2 regions of the Thalassotalea sp. HSM 43 genome follow, and region 1 is predicted to be linked to the other one. Evidence: predicted binding sites of a transcription regulator. Region 1 holds the regulator's gene; the other holds the start of a gene.

The links. The regulator ArgR, encoded in region 1, controls arginine synthesis, uptake and breakdown. The targets are predictions, from matches to a motif close to ANTGAATANNTATTCANT.
Region 2: E2K93_RS12255 (OadG family protein) is a predicted target of ArgR. The motif match lies at 2,599-2,616, and genes of this name have one in related genera.

What each region holds. Positions count from the first base shown of each region.
Region 1 is NZ_CP038493.1:2,538,259-2,546,437, reverse strand. Features, by position in the region: gene lptD (LPS assembly protein LptD) at 1-613, shown strand, start outside; partial or broken gene surA (peptidylprolyl isomerase SurA) at 654-1,961, shown strand; gene pdxA (4-hydroxythreonine-4-phosphate dehydrogenase PdxA) at 1,961-2,944, shown strand; gene rsmA (16S rRNA (adenine(1518)-N(6)/adenine(1519)-N(6))-dimethyltransferase RsmA) at 2,941-3,747, shown strand; gene apaG (Co2+/Mg2+ efflux protein ApaG) at 3,761-4,147, shown strand; gene E2K93_RS10950 (symmetrical bis(5'-nucleosyl)-tetraphosphatase) at 4,150-4,962, shown strand; gene E2K93_RS10945 (Dyp-type peroxidase) at 5,033-5,956, shown strand; gene argR (transcriptional regulator ArgR) at 6,015-6,485, opposite strand; gene mdh (malate dehydrogenase) at 6,838-7,776, shown strand; gene E2K93_RS10930 (TlpA disulfide reductase family protein) at 7,904-8,179, opposite strand, start outside.
Region 2 is NZ_CP038493.1:2,832,074-2,840,252, forward strand. Features, by position in the region: gene E2K93_RS12245 (arylsulfatase) at 1-430, opposite strand, end outside; gene E2K93_RS12250 (metal-dependent hydrolase family protein) at 629-2,083, opposite strand; gene E2K93_RS12255 (OadG family protein) at 2,783-3,040, shown strand; gene oadA (sodium-extruding oxaloacetate decarboxylase subunit alpha) at 3,050-4,831, shown strand; gene E2K93_RS12265 (sodium ion-translocating decarboxylase subunit beta) at 4,841-5,971, shown strand; gene E2K93_RS12270 (peptidylprolyl isomerase) at 6,083-6,928, shown strand; gene E2K93_RS12275 (VOC family protein) at 6,928-7,275, shown strand; gene E2K93_RS12280 (arylamine N-acetyltransferase family protein) at 7,400-8,179, shown strand, end outside.

The DNA of each region.
Region 1 (8,179 bases):
GGAACTTTTCCACCTAAGCTTAGGTCGTATTTTTTATCTCAATGATAGTAACATCACGTTTGATGAAGACGGTGAACGTGTTGATGAGTCGTCGCTTGCCGGTGACTTGTTTATTCAGTTAGCTCGACGCTGGCAGTTACAAACGGAAATTCAATACAACACCGACAATTCGACCACAGACAAAAGTCAGGTGAGCTTGGATTATCGTCATAACGAACGTAACCTGTTTCAAATCAGTCACCGGTATATTCGTAATTTCTCTGGTGAAACGATTGAGCAAGTGCGGGCATTAACCAGTTTTCCTTTAAATCAAGACTGGACATTTGTCGGTCATGTGACTCAAGATTTGGTTGGCAGACGCTCTTTAGAGAGTTACGCTGGCTTCCAATATGAGAGCTGTTGTTGGGCTGTACGATTTGCTTATCATCGTGATATTAATACAAACCTTGACGATGAAGACTTTAATGATCAAAATCGCGATGAATTCGATAGTGGTTTTATGATACAGTTCGTACTCAAAGGTCTTGGCGGCAAACAACAACCGTTGCCGATCGACGATATGCTTGAAACAGGTATCTTCGGCTACAAGCGCCCCTATTTTTTAAATAATTGATTTGGCGAGTGATCTCGCCCAATAAAATAAACTAAGATGTAAAATGAAAACGATTACTAAGACGGCTATAGCATTATCAGGCCTCATCCTGTCCCTTGTTACCAGTTTCAATACTTTTGCCAAGCCTCAAGAACTAGACCGCGTAGTTGCTATTGTCAACTCGGGTGTGGTACTTGAGTCTGACATCGATGACTTGGTTAACAGCGTAAAGCAACAAGCAAAGGCTGAAAATCAAAGCCTACCCTCAGACAAAGCACTGCGCACTCAAGCAATGGAAAAGCTAATTAATGACAGCTTATTGTTGCAAATGGGTGAGCGCATGGGTGTACAAATCAGCGATGCGCAACTGGATCAAACGTTGGCCAGCCTTGCCCAAGAACGCAACATGACGGTAGAACAGTTTCGTCAAAAGCTGGTCGATGCCGGTGCTAACTTCGAACGTTATCGTGAAGGTATTCGAACCGAAATGATCGTTAATGAAGTTCGTCGAGGTAGTGTGCGTCGTCGCGTTAACATAACGCCACAGGAAGTTGATAACTTAGTTGAGTTGATGAAAGAGCAAACCAACGCCAACGTTGAATACCGCCTTGGTCACATCTTGATTGCGTTCCCAGATGAGCCGACTCAAGCCGACCTTGAAGATGCTAAACAACGTGCCGACAAGGTTATTGATCTGTTAAATACTGGCGCTGACTTCAAAAAGATTGCGATTGCTTCATCAAGTGCGCCTACCGCTCTTGAAGGTGGTGATTTAGGCTGGCGCGGTATTAATGAACTACCAACCTTATTTGCCGACTTAGTTGACGGTAAGCCAGAAGGTGAAGTTTATGGTCCGATTCGTACCGGTCTTGGTTTTAACATCATCAAAGTCATGGAAATCCGTGGTAAAGAAAAAGTTGAAGTAACCGAGTCACGTTCTCGTCATATCTTAATCAAGCCATCTATCATCTTGTCTGAACAAAAAGCGGAAAACATGCTGCAAGATATGCTAGATCAAATTGAAAAAGGCGAAGCCGATTTTGATACCCTAGCCAGAGAGCATTCAGAAGGCCCTACCTCTTCGCGCGGTGGTGACTTAGGTTGGGCAGATCCTGACTCTTACGATCCTGCCTTCGCGCAAGTCATCAAAGCATTGGACGTTGAAGAGTATTCTAAACCGTTTCGCTCTTCGTTCGGTTGGCACATCGTGCAATTAACCGACCGTCGTACCCTTGATGCAACGGAACAAAATACTGAAAACCGTGCTTATCAGTTGATATTCAATCGTAAATTTGGTGCAGAAGCACTGCGCTGGATGAAAGAAACCCGTGACGGCGCTTACATTGAAGTCATGGATGATGACGAGTAATGATTAACAAAATCGCGATTACTCCGGGCGAACCCGCTGGTGTTGGCCCGGATATTCTTATTGCACTGGTGCAACAACAATGGCCAGCGCAATTGGTTGCTGTAGCGGATCCACAATTATTAGCGCAGCGCGCCGAACAGCTTGGCCTACCGCTAACGATAAGTGAATACGATTCAACAGCGGCGCCGAAAGAACACCTACCTGGTCATATCGATGTTATCACGGTACCACTCAATGATACCTGTGTGGCGGGTGAGTTGAACCCGAACAATGGTGCTTACGTGGTCGAAACTTTACGTATCGCCAGTGAACGCAATATGTCAGGGGAGTTTAAAGCGGTGTGTACCGGTCCGGTGCACAAAGGCTTAATCAATAAAGCTGGTATTCCTTTTTCTGGACACACCGAGTTTTTTGCCCAGCAAGCAAATTGTAATGACGTGGTTATGATGCTCGCAACAGAAGGTTTGCGTGTCTCGTTGATGACGACCCATATTCCTTTAGCTTACGTATCAAAAGCCATTACCTACGACAGAGTTTTAAAGATTACTCGTATTCTCAATCAAGACTTGAAAGAAAAGTTTGGCATCAAAGAGCCGAAAATTTACGTCTGTGGATTAAACCCACATGCCGGTGAAGATGGTCATTTAGGTAAAGAAGAGATCACCACGATAACCCCTGCCCTTAATGCCTTGCGCAATGAAGGTATGAAGCTATTTGGTCCATTACCTGCAGACACCATATTTCAAGATAAATATCTACGTGATGCCGATGCTGTTTTGGCTATGTATCACGATCAAGGCTTACCAGTGCTAAAATATAAAGGGTTTGGCGATTCAGTAAACATTACCCTTGGTTTACCATTTATCCGTACTTCGGTAGATCACGGCACAGCGATTGAACTTGCAGGAACCACAAAAGCCGATGTCGGCAGCTTTAAAGCCGCATTATCCCATGCGATTGAACTGGTAGATAATCAGCAATGAGTAAGTCACACTTAGGCCATCAGGCCAAAAAACGTTTCGGTCAAAACTTTCTCCACGATGACGCCGTAATCAGTCGCATTGTTGATGCCATTGATCCCGGTGAAGATGAAAACCTAATTGAAATTGGTCCAGGCTTAGGCGCATTAACCGAGCCGGTTATAGAACGTGCCGGTGATATCAGCGTGGTTGAACTTGACCGCGACTTAGCGCATCGATTACGTCATCATCCATTTATCGCCAAGCATTTGACCATCTATGAAACCGATGCGTTAAAATTTGATTTTTCGACCCTTGCTAATGACAAACCACTGCGTGTGTTTGGTAACTTACCTTACAATATTTCCACGCCATTGATTTTTCACTTGCTAAGTTTTGGTGACAAAATCAAAGATATGCACTTTATGCTGCAAAAAGAAGTGGTAAATCGTATGGCTGCAAGTCCTGACAGCAAAGCCTATGGACGTTTGTCTATTATGTGTCAGTATTACTGTAAAGTAATGCCTGTCATGGAAATTGGTCCTGAAGCGTTTCAGCCGCCTCCGAAGGTCGATAGTGCCATTGTGCGTCTGGTTCCGCGTGAACAAATCGAGCACCCTGCCCACGATATTAAGTGGTTAAATAGGGTATGTACCGAGGCTTTTAATCAGCGTCGTAAAACCATTCGTAACAGCCTGAAAAAGCTACTCAGCGCTGAACAATTAGAGCAATTAGGTATCTCGCCGTCACTACGTCCTGAAAATATCAGCTTGCAGGAATACGTAAAAGTTGCTAATTATTTAGCAGAGAACCCGCCAAAAAAATAATAGTAGGGCAAAGATGAGCAGTAATGATCCAGGACAACTTGTCAAAGTCACAACCTCAGTAGATTTTATCGAGGAACAATCGGACAGTTACCAGAATCGCTTTGTATTCAGCTATACAATTACGATAGAGAATAATAGCGACAAGACTTTACAGCTTATTTCCCGCAGCTGGTTAATAACCGACGCCAATGGTCACAAAGTCACAGTTGAAGGCGATGGCGTCGTCGGCCAACAACCTATCTTAAACAGCGGTCAGCGTTACCGTTATTCAAGTGGTTCAATTATTAAGACCCCTATTGGTGCTATGGAGGGGTTTTACACCATGCGTGACCTCGACAAGAACCAATATCGCGTCGACATTCCAGTCTTCGGTCTCGCCGTTCCTAATATGTTGAACTAGTTATGGCGATATACCTGATAGGAGATATTCAGGGTTGCCATACAGAACTTCTGCAACTCGTAGACAAGATTAATTTTAATGCCAAAAAAGACCAGCTTTGGTTTTGCGGCGATCTTGTTGCCCGAGGACCAGACTCGTTAGCGACATTACGTTATATAAAAGGCTTAGGAAAAGCGGCGAAAACGGTATTAGGCAATCATGATTTGCATTTAATTGCCACCTACCATGGTATTGGCCGCGTCAATAAAAAAGACAAGCTTGAAGAGCTACTAAACGCCAAAGACTGTGCAGAGCTGATGGATTGGCTGCTGCAACAACCTCTCGTATTGCAACTTCCCGATGCCGATGCCTACTTAAGTCACGCCGGTTTACCACCGGAATGGACACCGAAAAAAGCCTTAAAAATGTCGGCCTTTGTACAAAAAAAACTGCAAAGTAAGAAGCGTAAAAAGTGGCTACGGGATATGTATGGCGATTTCCCGAATAAATGGCAGCACGCCCATTCCGATATCGAAAAGTTTCGCTTCACAGTCAATGCCATGACTCGTATGCGCTTTTGTTATCAAGATGGTGGCCTAGAACTAAACTGTAAAGGTTCACCGCAAACCAATCAAAACAAGCACTTACAGCCTTGGTATGAAGTGCAACAGAATTTAGCCAACGTTGATTGGATATTTGGTCATTGGGCCGCTCTTGAAGGCAATACCATCGCGAAAAATATCCATGCCATCGACACCGGTTGCGTATGGGGAGGAACACTCACCGCCCTACGCTGGCCAGATAAGAAACTTTTTCAGGTAAATGCCGTCAAATAATGCCCGCCTCGCTTTCTTAATTGTTCATTAATTCATATACTTAATTAAAAATATTAGCGAGTTAATAATTATGGCTATTGAGCAATTTGGCGTTTGTGCGGAACCGAATCTGCACAGTTACTACCTGATGTTTAACGTAACAGATAATAATGATGCGTTTATTCGCAAGATTTTGGCAAAGCTTCCCGCCATGTTCGACGAATATGCCCACAATTTCTCCGAAGCTAACTTAAATACTGTTATCGCCATTGGTGCTAATTATTGGGATCGTTATTACCCTACTGCTCGCCCTAGCCAACTTAAAGCCTTTGAGCATATTCAAGTTGATAATCGCGTTGCACCGGCGACAAACTATGACCTGTACCTGCAAATTCGCAGCGATCGCGCCGATGTTAACCATGTTGTATCGACCAAAGTATGTGAAATGTTAGGCGATGCCGTCGAGTTGGTTGAACAAGTAAAAGGCTTTCGATATCTCGACGGTCGCGACTTAACCGGCTTTGTTGACGGTACCGAAAACCCCAAAGGATTACACAAGCGCGAGGTCGCTCTTTTGGACGACAGCTGTGGCGACTTTAGCAAAGGCAGTTATCTGCATATCCAACGTTTTCGCCACAACTTTAACGCGTGGGAAGGCTTAGAAACAAAACAGCAAGAAGATATTATTGGCCGTACCAAGGTTGATGATATTGAATACGCGTCAGAAGATAAAGCGCCAACAGCACACGTTAAACGCACCAATCTAAAAGATGCTGATGGCAATAGTATGGAAATACTCAGACAAAGCATGCCGTACGGCCATATGAAGAATCAAGGCCTGTTCTTCGTGTCCTTTTGTTACACCCCAGTTAACTTTGAAGAGCAGTTAAAGAGCATGTATGCCGGTGATGAGCACGGCAACTACGATCACATCTTAAAATATACTCAAGCCGAAACAGGTGCATCTTTCTTTGTACCGTCGATGGATTTATTAGAACAAGCCGCCGAACTTTAACTTATTAGAAAAAACAAAGGGCGCTTAAAGCGCCCTTTGTCATCAATTCTTGAATTGCCTAATTCATTTTCTGAAACAGCATAAACAATTTTTCTTTAATTGACTGTATATCATTAACCGAGGTTGGTGAGATAAAGATGGTATCATCGCCAGCAATGGTACCTAAAACGCCGTCGGCTTTGCCTAGTGAGTCCAGTAAACGAGCAATTAATTGTGCCGCGCCCGGGCTGGTACGAACGATTAACATCACTTCATTCGACTCGATATCTAGCACTAATTGTTTGAGTGGACTTTTTGCCGTCGGCACACCAAGTTCTGCAGGTAAACAATAGACCATTTCCTGACGGGCATTGCGGGTTCTGACCGCGCCAAACTTGCTTAACATACGTGAAACTTTTGACTGACTGACGTTATCAAAACCTTGCGCTTTAAGGGCTTCAACGATATCGCCCTGTGAACCAAACTGCTCTTGTTTTAGCAGTTCTTTAAACGCATTGATTAAAGCTTCCTGTTTTTGCTGTGTGCTCATAAATTATTCTTTTGACCGTATTTTCGGTGTTTACCGGTGACAGTAATCACTGTTAAAACAATTCCCCAATACCTATTGGTTAACGCTCATTTCGGCTGAGCCTATTTGACCAAAGGTGTCCCAATTCTTGTCGTTTCTTATTGTAATGTTCAGTTTATATTACAAATATCGAGATTCTGAACTAAAGTATCATATCACCATAGCCCTATTGTTGACAAAAGTGTTTGTATTTTTAGTCTCAATTTTGTATCTTTTGTGCACTAAAAAATTAAAGTAATTACTCAATCTGGAATTATCCTCTAGATTGGCTGTTAAGTGATTACTAACACTCACATCATTTTGGAGAAATTCAATGAAAGTTGCCGTTCTTGGTGCAGCCGGTGGTATCGGTCAAGCCTTATCACTATTACTTAAAACTCAACTACCAGCAGGTTCAGAGTTATCTTTGTATGACGTAGCCCCAGTTGTTCCAGGTGTTGCCGTTGACTTATCTCACATCCCTACTGATGTAACAGTTAAAGGTTACGGCGCTGATGATTTAGCGACTGCCCTAACAGGTTGTGACATTGTAATTATTCCAGCAGGTATGCCACGTAAGCCTGGTATGGACCGTGCTGACCTATTTGCTGTCAATGCTGGCATCATTAAGACGCTTGCTGAAAGCATCGTTGCTAACAGTCCAAAAGCGCTTGTTGGTGTTATTACCAACCCAGTAAACGGCACTGTGCCAATTGTTGCTGAAGTTTTCAAAAAAGCAGGTACTTACGAAGCGAACCGCGTATTTGGTGTAACAACTCTTGATGTTATCCGTAGCGAAACCTTCATTGCTGAGCTAAAAGGCAAGTCGACTTCAGACATTAAAGTACCAGTAATCGGTGGTCACTCAGGTACAACTATTCTTCCTCTACTTTCACAAGTTGAAGGTGTTGAGTTTACTCAAGAAGAAATTGACGCACTAACACCACGCATCCAAAACGCTGGTACCGAAGTTGTTAACGCAAAAGCTGGTGGCGGTTCTGCGACGCTTTCTATGGGTGCTGCAGCAGCTCGTTTTTGTTTATCACTGGTACGTGGTCTACAAGGCGAAGAAGGCGTTGTTGACTACGCATACGTTCAAGGTAACACCGGTGATGCTGAATACTTCGCACAACCAGTTGTACTTGGTAAGAACGGTGTAGAAGAGTACTTACCATACGGTGAGCTTAGCGCTTATGAGCAAAAAGCAAAAGACGACATGCTAGCGACTCTAAACAAAGATATTCAAGAAGGTGTTGATTTCATCAACGCCTAATCACTTGATTGCTACGCAATAAAAAACGGTCGCAATAGCGACCGTTTTTATTTTCAAGGGGTCAGATGACTTGATTCAATTCAAGTCATCTGACCCCTTGAAAAATGTGAGTTTAACTGCTGGTCATTTACTGTTTTAGTAGCTCGACCAATTCAGCTTCATATTGCGCCTGCTTGTTAACAAAAAAGCCGGTGTGTGCTTTGACTATTTTGCCACTGCGATCATAAATGAAACTGCTTGGCATGCCTTTTAATTCAAACTTTTTCGCCAATCGGCCATCGGGATCGTAGATCACCGAAAAGTTTGCCGGGTGTTCGGCAATAAAGGCTTCGGCCATGGCCTGTTTCACATCAACGTTAACCGAAATTACCGTTAGTCCTTGCTGCTGATACTTGTTCTGCAT
Region 2 (8,179 bases), 290 kb from region 1:
GATTGGTTGGTAAGTGCTTATCTTGGTCACCCAAGTGGTTTTTACCAAACTGACCGGTCATATAACCTTGCTCTTTTAATACCGCAGCAATGGTTATGTCTTTTTCTGACATGCCAAGTTCAGCGCCTGGCAGGCCAACTTTAGACAAGCCGGTACGAAATACGGACATACCAGTAATAAATGATGAACGGCCTGCGGTACAAGACTGTTCACCGTAGTAATCAGTAAAGCGCATACCTTCATTTGCGATGCGATCGATATTCGGGGTTTGATACCCCATCATACCGTTCGAATAAGCACTTATGTTCCAAATGCCGACGTCATCACCCCAAACAACCAAAATGTTCGGTTTGTCAGCGGCAAAGCTGAGCGATGTAAAAAAGGTGGAAAATGTTATTACTATTGATGCAATAAACTTGTGTTTAAGCATAGTTAACCCCTCTATTATTAAGATGCAGAGATGATTTTAGTCTAGCTCAAAACTTTATTATTACTAAAAATTAACCACATTATTTTGTTTGGGAAATCAAGGTAAGCTGTTGAAAACTGTATAAATTTCTGACACTTTTTGCGGGGAGGGAAGGTTGGCTTCGCTGCCGCCAACCTTTTTGTTAATTATTTTAATGAGTTAGAGCTCATCGCGATAAATTACACCATCCTTCATCACGATGTGAATGGTTGGGATTAAAGTGTATGCTGGATCTGCATCAAACCATTTATCGTTACCACCAATAACACTTAAGTCTTTCAGTGGGTTACCGTCGACAAGAATAAGGTCAGCGGCAGCGCCTACTTCAACCACACCGAGTTTACCTGATGCAGCGTATGGGTTGCGTGGACCTGATAAAGCCATTAATTCGCCAGCGGTTGAGGTCATTTGCTTCAATACTTCGAAGTTATCGCCAAACGATTCACCGCGCCACCAGATTTCGTAACGACGTGCACGCTCAGCATCAGCGAAAACCCCGACGTAATCCGATGCGAAGACAACTTTTACATCATTAGCGATGAGTTTTTTCCCATAGTCGCCAAACTGTTGTTGTAGTTTCGCCACTAATGGGATTTTGTCTGCAGGCATCAATGGGTTCTTCGCTAGGTCCGGCGATAGTCCCCACATTTGTGGTACCACGTAGACACCTTCTTTAGAGATACGCTGCATGGTTTCTTCGTTCATGAAAAAGCCGTGTTCGAATGATTTCACGCCACAGTCCATTAGACGGTTCATTGCACGGTCGTTGTATACGTGGGCACCTACATAGGTATTCCAATCTTTAACGGCTTCAACGATGGCACAGGTTTCTTCTTTGGAAAATTGCACCGTATCGATTGGGTCATACTTAGATGAACCGCCGCCACCTGCCATGATCTTAATTTGTGTCGCACCGTTGCGTAAATTAATTCGCGTTGCTTTTAGCGCTTCAGCTTTACCGTCAGCAACCGCACCGATACCAAATTTTTCAAAGTTAGCTATATCGCCAGAGGTTGCAGGTGAAAAACCAACATCACCGCGATCGCGAAAATCACCGTGGCCAGAGGTTTGTGATACAAAAGCACCTGAAGGGAAGATCTTAGGACCGAGTAAATGACCAGAGTTGATGTTACGCATCAGTCCGAATGCTGGGCCACCCATGTCACGTACTGTGGTGAAACCATCCATAAGAAAACGTTCAGCGACAATCGTCGCGCGATAAGACATATCGGTTAAGTCCATATCGCTTTCTATTTTACCGTAACCATTATTAATCATTACATGCGCATGACCATCAATAAGGCCTGGCATTAAGGTTTTCCCTTGGCCATCGATGACTCTGTGGTCAGCATTTATGGCAATATCGTCATCACTGATTTTGGTAATCGTGGTACCTTCAACCAATACGTTAATGCCTTTGTAAAGCTTATTGTCAGTACCATTAAACACGTTAACGTTTTTAAATAAGGTGGTACCGGCTTCAATCTTAAAGTTTTGGTCGACCACCGGAGCACCGCCACCGGCAGCAAGGATATTTGCCGCATAGGTTAGGGCAGCAAGGCAAATGGCGCTAATAAACGCTGTTGTTCGAGGTTGATTTTTTATTTTCATCATGGCTTTCCATTCGGGTGCAGATACAAGTTGATCACTACTGCGTATGCATCTGCATGATTTAATAAATTTTTAACATTGAGTCAGGCTTCACGTGTTATCGATATAGGAATTCTTGTTTATATCTAGTTTGTTATATAAAAGCCTGATTTAACTGAAATTAAGTATAGAACGGATTTTGCGGGTAAGGGTTGTCATTAGCATGTTTGTGATAGCTTAATGGCTGTTTTGTCGAAAGCATGCAGACCATTTAATGCGCATTTGTCATTGCGGCTATTGATTGACGCAGTTACCACACATCGCGAAAGATTGGGTTATACATTGGGCTATAAATTGGGCTATACACAGCAGCGTAATTTCCGTCGCTTTTAAGTGTTGTTCTAGCACAGCAGCACATAAATCCCAAAATAGTGCCGTAGAAGGAGCGGATTTTCGCTGTAAATGCCGCATTATTGCTTGAAATAACCAATGGATTGGCTAATTGCTATACAAAACCATGGTGTTTTTTATTGGTAAGGTTGGAATAAAAATTCACACTAAATAGAAAATCTGCATAGTTATGCGGTTTTTATCTAAAAATCACTGTTTTTTACTCATTTTGCCTCTTGACAGTGAATATTTACATCTAATTGACATTTTATCATTGCCATTTTGAATTTGAGTGATTATTCTAAATTCTTTATTACGCTAATGAGATCGACTATGGAAAACCTATCACAAGTATTTATTGAAGCTGGTATGCTTTTATTAGTTGGTATGGGGTTTGTTTTCGCATTTTTAACTGTTTTGATTTATGCCATCAAACTGCTGGCCAAGATTGGCAGCCATTTTCCAGAGACTGCACCGCAGAGCAAAAAAGTAAACACCTCTGTTGCCAAGAGTGATCAAATCGCGCCAGGGGTTGTTGCTGCAATTAGCACTGCTATCGCTCACTATCGCAAGAATAACGTACAAATTTAGGAGCAAACTATGTCCGAGTCATTAAATAAGTTGGGGATCACTGAGTTAGTCTTACGTGATGGTCACCAATCATTATTGGCTACTCGTTTTCGTTTAGAAGATATGTTGCCAATAGCCAAAAAAATGGATGAAATCGGCTATTGGTCTATCGAATCATGGGGCGGCGCTACGTTCGACTCTTGTATTCGTTATTTAGGTGAAGATCCATGGGAGCGCATTCGTAAATTAAAAGAGGCGATGCCTAATACCAAGCAACAAATGCTGTTTCGTGGCCAAAATATCCTTGGTTATCGTCACTATGCTGATGACGTTGTCGAAAAATTTGTAGAGCGAGCCCATGTAAATGGCGTTGACGTGTTCCGAATTTTTGATGCCATGAATGATACCCGCAATTTAGAAACCGCGATCAAAGCGGCGGTTAAAGTTGGAGCACACGCTCAAGGTACGTTGTCATTCACCGAATCTCCAGTGCATACCATCGATACCTGGCTTGATATGGCCAAGCGCATGCAGGATATGGGTGCTCACTCGTTATGTATTAAAGATATGTCAGGTTTACTTAACCCGTACGACGGCGAAGAGTTGATTGGCAAATTAAAAGATCAGGTTGGTTTACCTATTTCATTGCATTGTCATGCGACAACTGGTCTAAGCATGGCCACTCACATGAAAGCCATTGATGCCGGTGTTGATGTGATTGATACTTCCATTTCATCAATGTCGATGACTTATGGTCATTCACCAACAGAATCTATCGTTTCTACGGTTAAAGGTCGTGACCGAGATACTGGTCTTGATATGGAAAAGCTGGCTGAAGTTGCAACTTACTTCCGTGAAGTGCGAGCTAAATACGCCAAGTTTGAAGGCAGCTTGAAAGGCGTTGATGCACGTATATTGTTAGCACAAGTGCCTGGTGGCATGTTAACCAATATGGAAAATCAACTGCGTGAGCAAGGCGCAGCAGACAAGTTTGACGAAGTGTTGGAAGAGATCCCACGTGTTCGTAAAGAGTTAGGTTACATTCCTTTGGTTACGCCAACATCACAAATTGTTGGTACCCAATCGGTACTAAACGTGCTCACTGGTGAACGTTATAAGTCGATCACGAAAGAAACCGCTGGTGTTCTTAAAGGCGAATATGGCGCGACACCAGCCCCTGTTGACGGCGATTTACAAAAGCGCGTGTTAGATGGTGGTGAGGCGATTACTGGTCGTCCTGCGGATTTCCTTGAGCCTGAGTTAGATAAACTCGAAACCGAACTGATGGATTTAGCAAAAGAGAAAAATATTGATCTTGCTGAAGCGGTTATCGACGACGTATTAACCTACGCACTATTCCCGCAAATTGGCCTTAAGTTCTTAGAGAATCGTAACAATCCAGACGCGTTTGAACCGGTACCGAGTGCCGACGATGTTAAACCGGCAGCGGCTCAAGCAGCGCCTGCTAAAGGTAAAGCCGAAAGCTATGCGGTACAAGTAGACGGTCATGTTTACGATGTGGTTGTCGCCCCAGGTGGCAGCATTGAAAACATTGCGGTTGCTAAGCCTAGCGCTTCTGCAGCGCCTGCAGTGGCGTCTGGTGGCACGACAGTTGATGCACCATTGGCAGGAAACATCTTCAAATTGTTGGTGAAAGCTGGCGATATGGTTACTGAAGGCGATGTGGTTGTTGTCATGGAAGCGATGAAAATGGAAACAGAAATTCGCGCAACGGCAACGGGCACGGTATCGAGTGTTGATGTAAAAGAAGGCGATAGCGTTGCTGTAGGCGACGCGTTGCTGACGTTGTAGGAGTAGCAAATGGACTCCTTGAATATCCTGTGGAATTCCACAGGTCTGGCTAACTTTGAGTTGGGCCAGGTGATCATGATGTTGGTCGGCCTTGGTTTGCTATTTTTAGCTATTGCGAAAAAATTTGAGCCTTTATTGTTATTGCCAATTGGTTTTGGTGCAATCCTAACCAATATACCGGTTGCTGGTTTTAGCGAAGTCGGTGGTGTATTGCACTACATTTACTACGCTGGCATTGATACCGGTATCTTCCCATTATTGATTTTTATGGGTGTTGGTGCGATGACGGATTTTGGCGCGCTTATCGCCAATCCTCGTATGTTATTGCTCGGTGCGGCAGCGCAGTTTGGTATCTTTGCCACACTGTTTGGTGCCATTGCCTTAAATGCACTTCCGGGTTTTAATTTCAGTCTGCAAGATGCCTCAGCGATAGCCATTATTGGTGGAGCTGATGGCCCAACGGCTATTTTCTTAGCCTCGAAGCTTGCCCCAGAATTACTCGGTGCCATTGCGGTAGCAGCCTATTCATACATGGCGCTCGTACCGATTATTCAACCACCAATCATGAAAGCGCTGACCAATAAAGAAGAGCGCAAGATTGAAATGAAGCAATTGCGTCATGTCACCAAAATTGAAAAGATTTTGTTCCCATTAGCTGTTTTGATGATGACCATTTTCTTTCTACCAGCAGCCACGCCGCTAGTGGGTATGTTCTGTTTAGGTAACTTGATGCGTGAATGTGGTGTTGTGGATCGTTTAAGCTCAACGGCGCAGAACGAGTTGATTAACATCGTCACCATCTTCCTAGGTTTAGGTGTTGGTTCCAAGCTAAGCGCTGAATCGTTTTTGAATGTTGAAACCTTAGGCATTTTAGGTCTAGGTGCTGTGGCATTTTCAATCGGTACCGCAGCAGGTGTATTAATGGCGAAATTAATGGCTAAATTCTCTACCGACCCAATTAACCCGTTGGTTGGTGCAGCCGGTGTGTCTGCTGTACCTATGGCCGCACGGGTGGTCAATAAAGTAGGTCTTGAATCAAACCCACATAACTTCTTGTTAATGCATGCGATGGGACCAAATGTCGCGGGTGTCCTTGGCTCGGCGGTAGCTGCAGGTGTATTGTTAGCCTTAGTTGGTTAAACGATTAATCTATATTGAAAAAACCACGCTCAAGCGTGGTTTTTTTATGCCTGTAATTTTTATCATAATTGCTTTATGGTTAATTGATAAACGCAATATCAGGGACTTATTATGTTACGTAGCATCGCTATAATCGTACTGTTATTTACTTCATTAACCGCTTTGGCCAATCAACCATCATGGCGAAAAGTTGAACAAGAGAATCTGCTCTACCTGCAAACCAATCAAGGCACTGTGACCATTGAGTTGGCACAGTTTTTTGCGCCTCGCCATGTTGAGTACATGCGTAAGTTGGTACAAGAAGGCTTTTATGATGGCCTACCGTTTTATCGGGTGATCGAAAACTTTGTGGTGCAAGGCGGCGATACCAGCGGCAGCAAAACCAGTAAAGTCAAAACCTCAATGCAGGCTGAAATTGAGCGGGACATCAATAAAGAGTCGCCATTTACCTTAGTTCAGTCTGCTGACTTATTAGCAGAGCAGACCGGCTTTATCCAAGGTTTTGCGGTAGGGCGCTCTGTCAGTGAAAACAAAGAATGGTTAATACATTGTCCAGGGGTGATCAACTTAGCCCGGGGCAATAACATTCATTCTGGCACCACAGACTTTGCCATTATGTTTGGCGTCTCACCGCGTCATCTTGATCGCAATATGAGCGTGTTTGGCCGGGTTATTGATGGTTGGCAAGCGCTGTATAAAATAGAGCGAGGCGATGACTTATTGAGTGGTGCGTTTAGTGATGCAAAACAGCCAAGTTTTATTATCAAGGCATATCTTGGCTCTCAATTGGCAAAAAATGAGCAGCAACATTGGCTCATCGAAGATACTACAAGCGACTATTTTCAAAACAAATTAGCGCAACGCCGCAAGTATTCCCATGACTTTTACCATCACAAAGGAAACGGCAATCTTGATGTTTGCTATCAAAAAGTTGCCAGCAAACAGGAGAGCAAATAATGGTAGCGGAAACAATCAATTATATCGAATTACCAACCACAGACATAAGCAAAGTTAAACAGTTTTATAGCCAGGCATTTCAATGGCAATTTACTGACTATGGCCCGGACTATACGGCGTTTAACGACGGCTCATTTAATGGTGGCTTTTACCTGCACGATAAAACCGCCAGCTATCAACAAGGTGCACCTTTAGTGGTGCTATATTCCAGTCATTTAGAAGAATCTTTGGCAAAAGTGATTAACCACGGTGGGGTTATTGTAAAACCAATATTTTCCTTTCCCGGAGGCCGACGTTTTCATTTTTGTGACCCCGGTGGCAACGAACTGGCTATTTGGTCAGAGTAGTGGAAAAAGCAGTGGCAAAAAACTGTTGACCTCAACTTAGCTTGAGGTTGTAGCATGCCGACTTATGTAAACATAAGCCGGCGTATTAATGGCCGGCGCCCTGATTAAATTGAAGGAGACACACTTGCCAAACGATTCAGCAATGAAAGCGTTAACACAACAACAACTAGACTGTTATTTGCAGCGCATAGGGATGGTGGCGCCTGAGACTACTGATCAAGCCTATTTACAGCAACTTTTTACCGCTCACTTGTATCATGTCCCGTTTGAAAATTTAGATATTGCTTTAGATAACGGGATTTCTCTGAGCTTGCCTGATTTGTATCATAAAATCGTCGAAAACCGCCGAGGTGGTTTTTGTTATGAACTAAATTATATGTTTTATCAATTGCTTACTGGCTTAGGTTACGACGCAAAAATGTTGGCGGCCAATGTGTGGTCAAAGGATAGCTACGGCCCTGATTTTGACCATTTATTATTGCAAGTTAGTCTTTGTGATCAAGATTTTATCGTTGATGTTGGCTTTGGTGACAGTTTTAGAACGCTAGTACCTTTGTCTGGCAGTAGCGTTGATGATGGGTTTAATCGTTATCAACTGAGACAACAACACGGTTTTTACGTGCTGCGGCAAACCAAGGTTAAAGGCGAATGCTTCAAACAATATAAATTCACCCTAACGCCTTATCCAATTAGTGCGTTTAACGATATGTGTGTGTATCAGCAAACCTCGCCTGAATCACATTTTTCCACCAGTTCGGTATGTACTATTGCCAATGCAACTGGCCGACAAACGCTATCTAATGGGCAATTGATCATCACTAAAAATGGCCAAAAAACACGCCGAGATATTAGCGATGAACGTGATTATCGACAGGTGATGCTGGAACTGTTTGGTATGCAATTA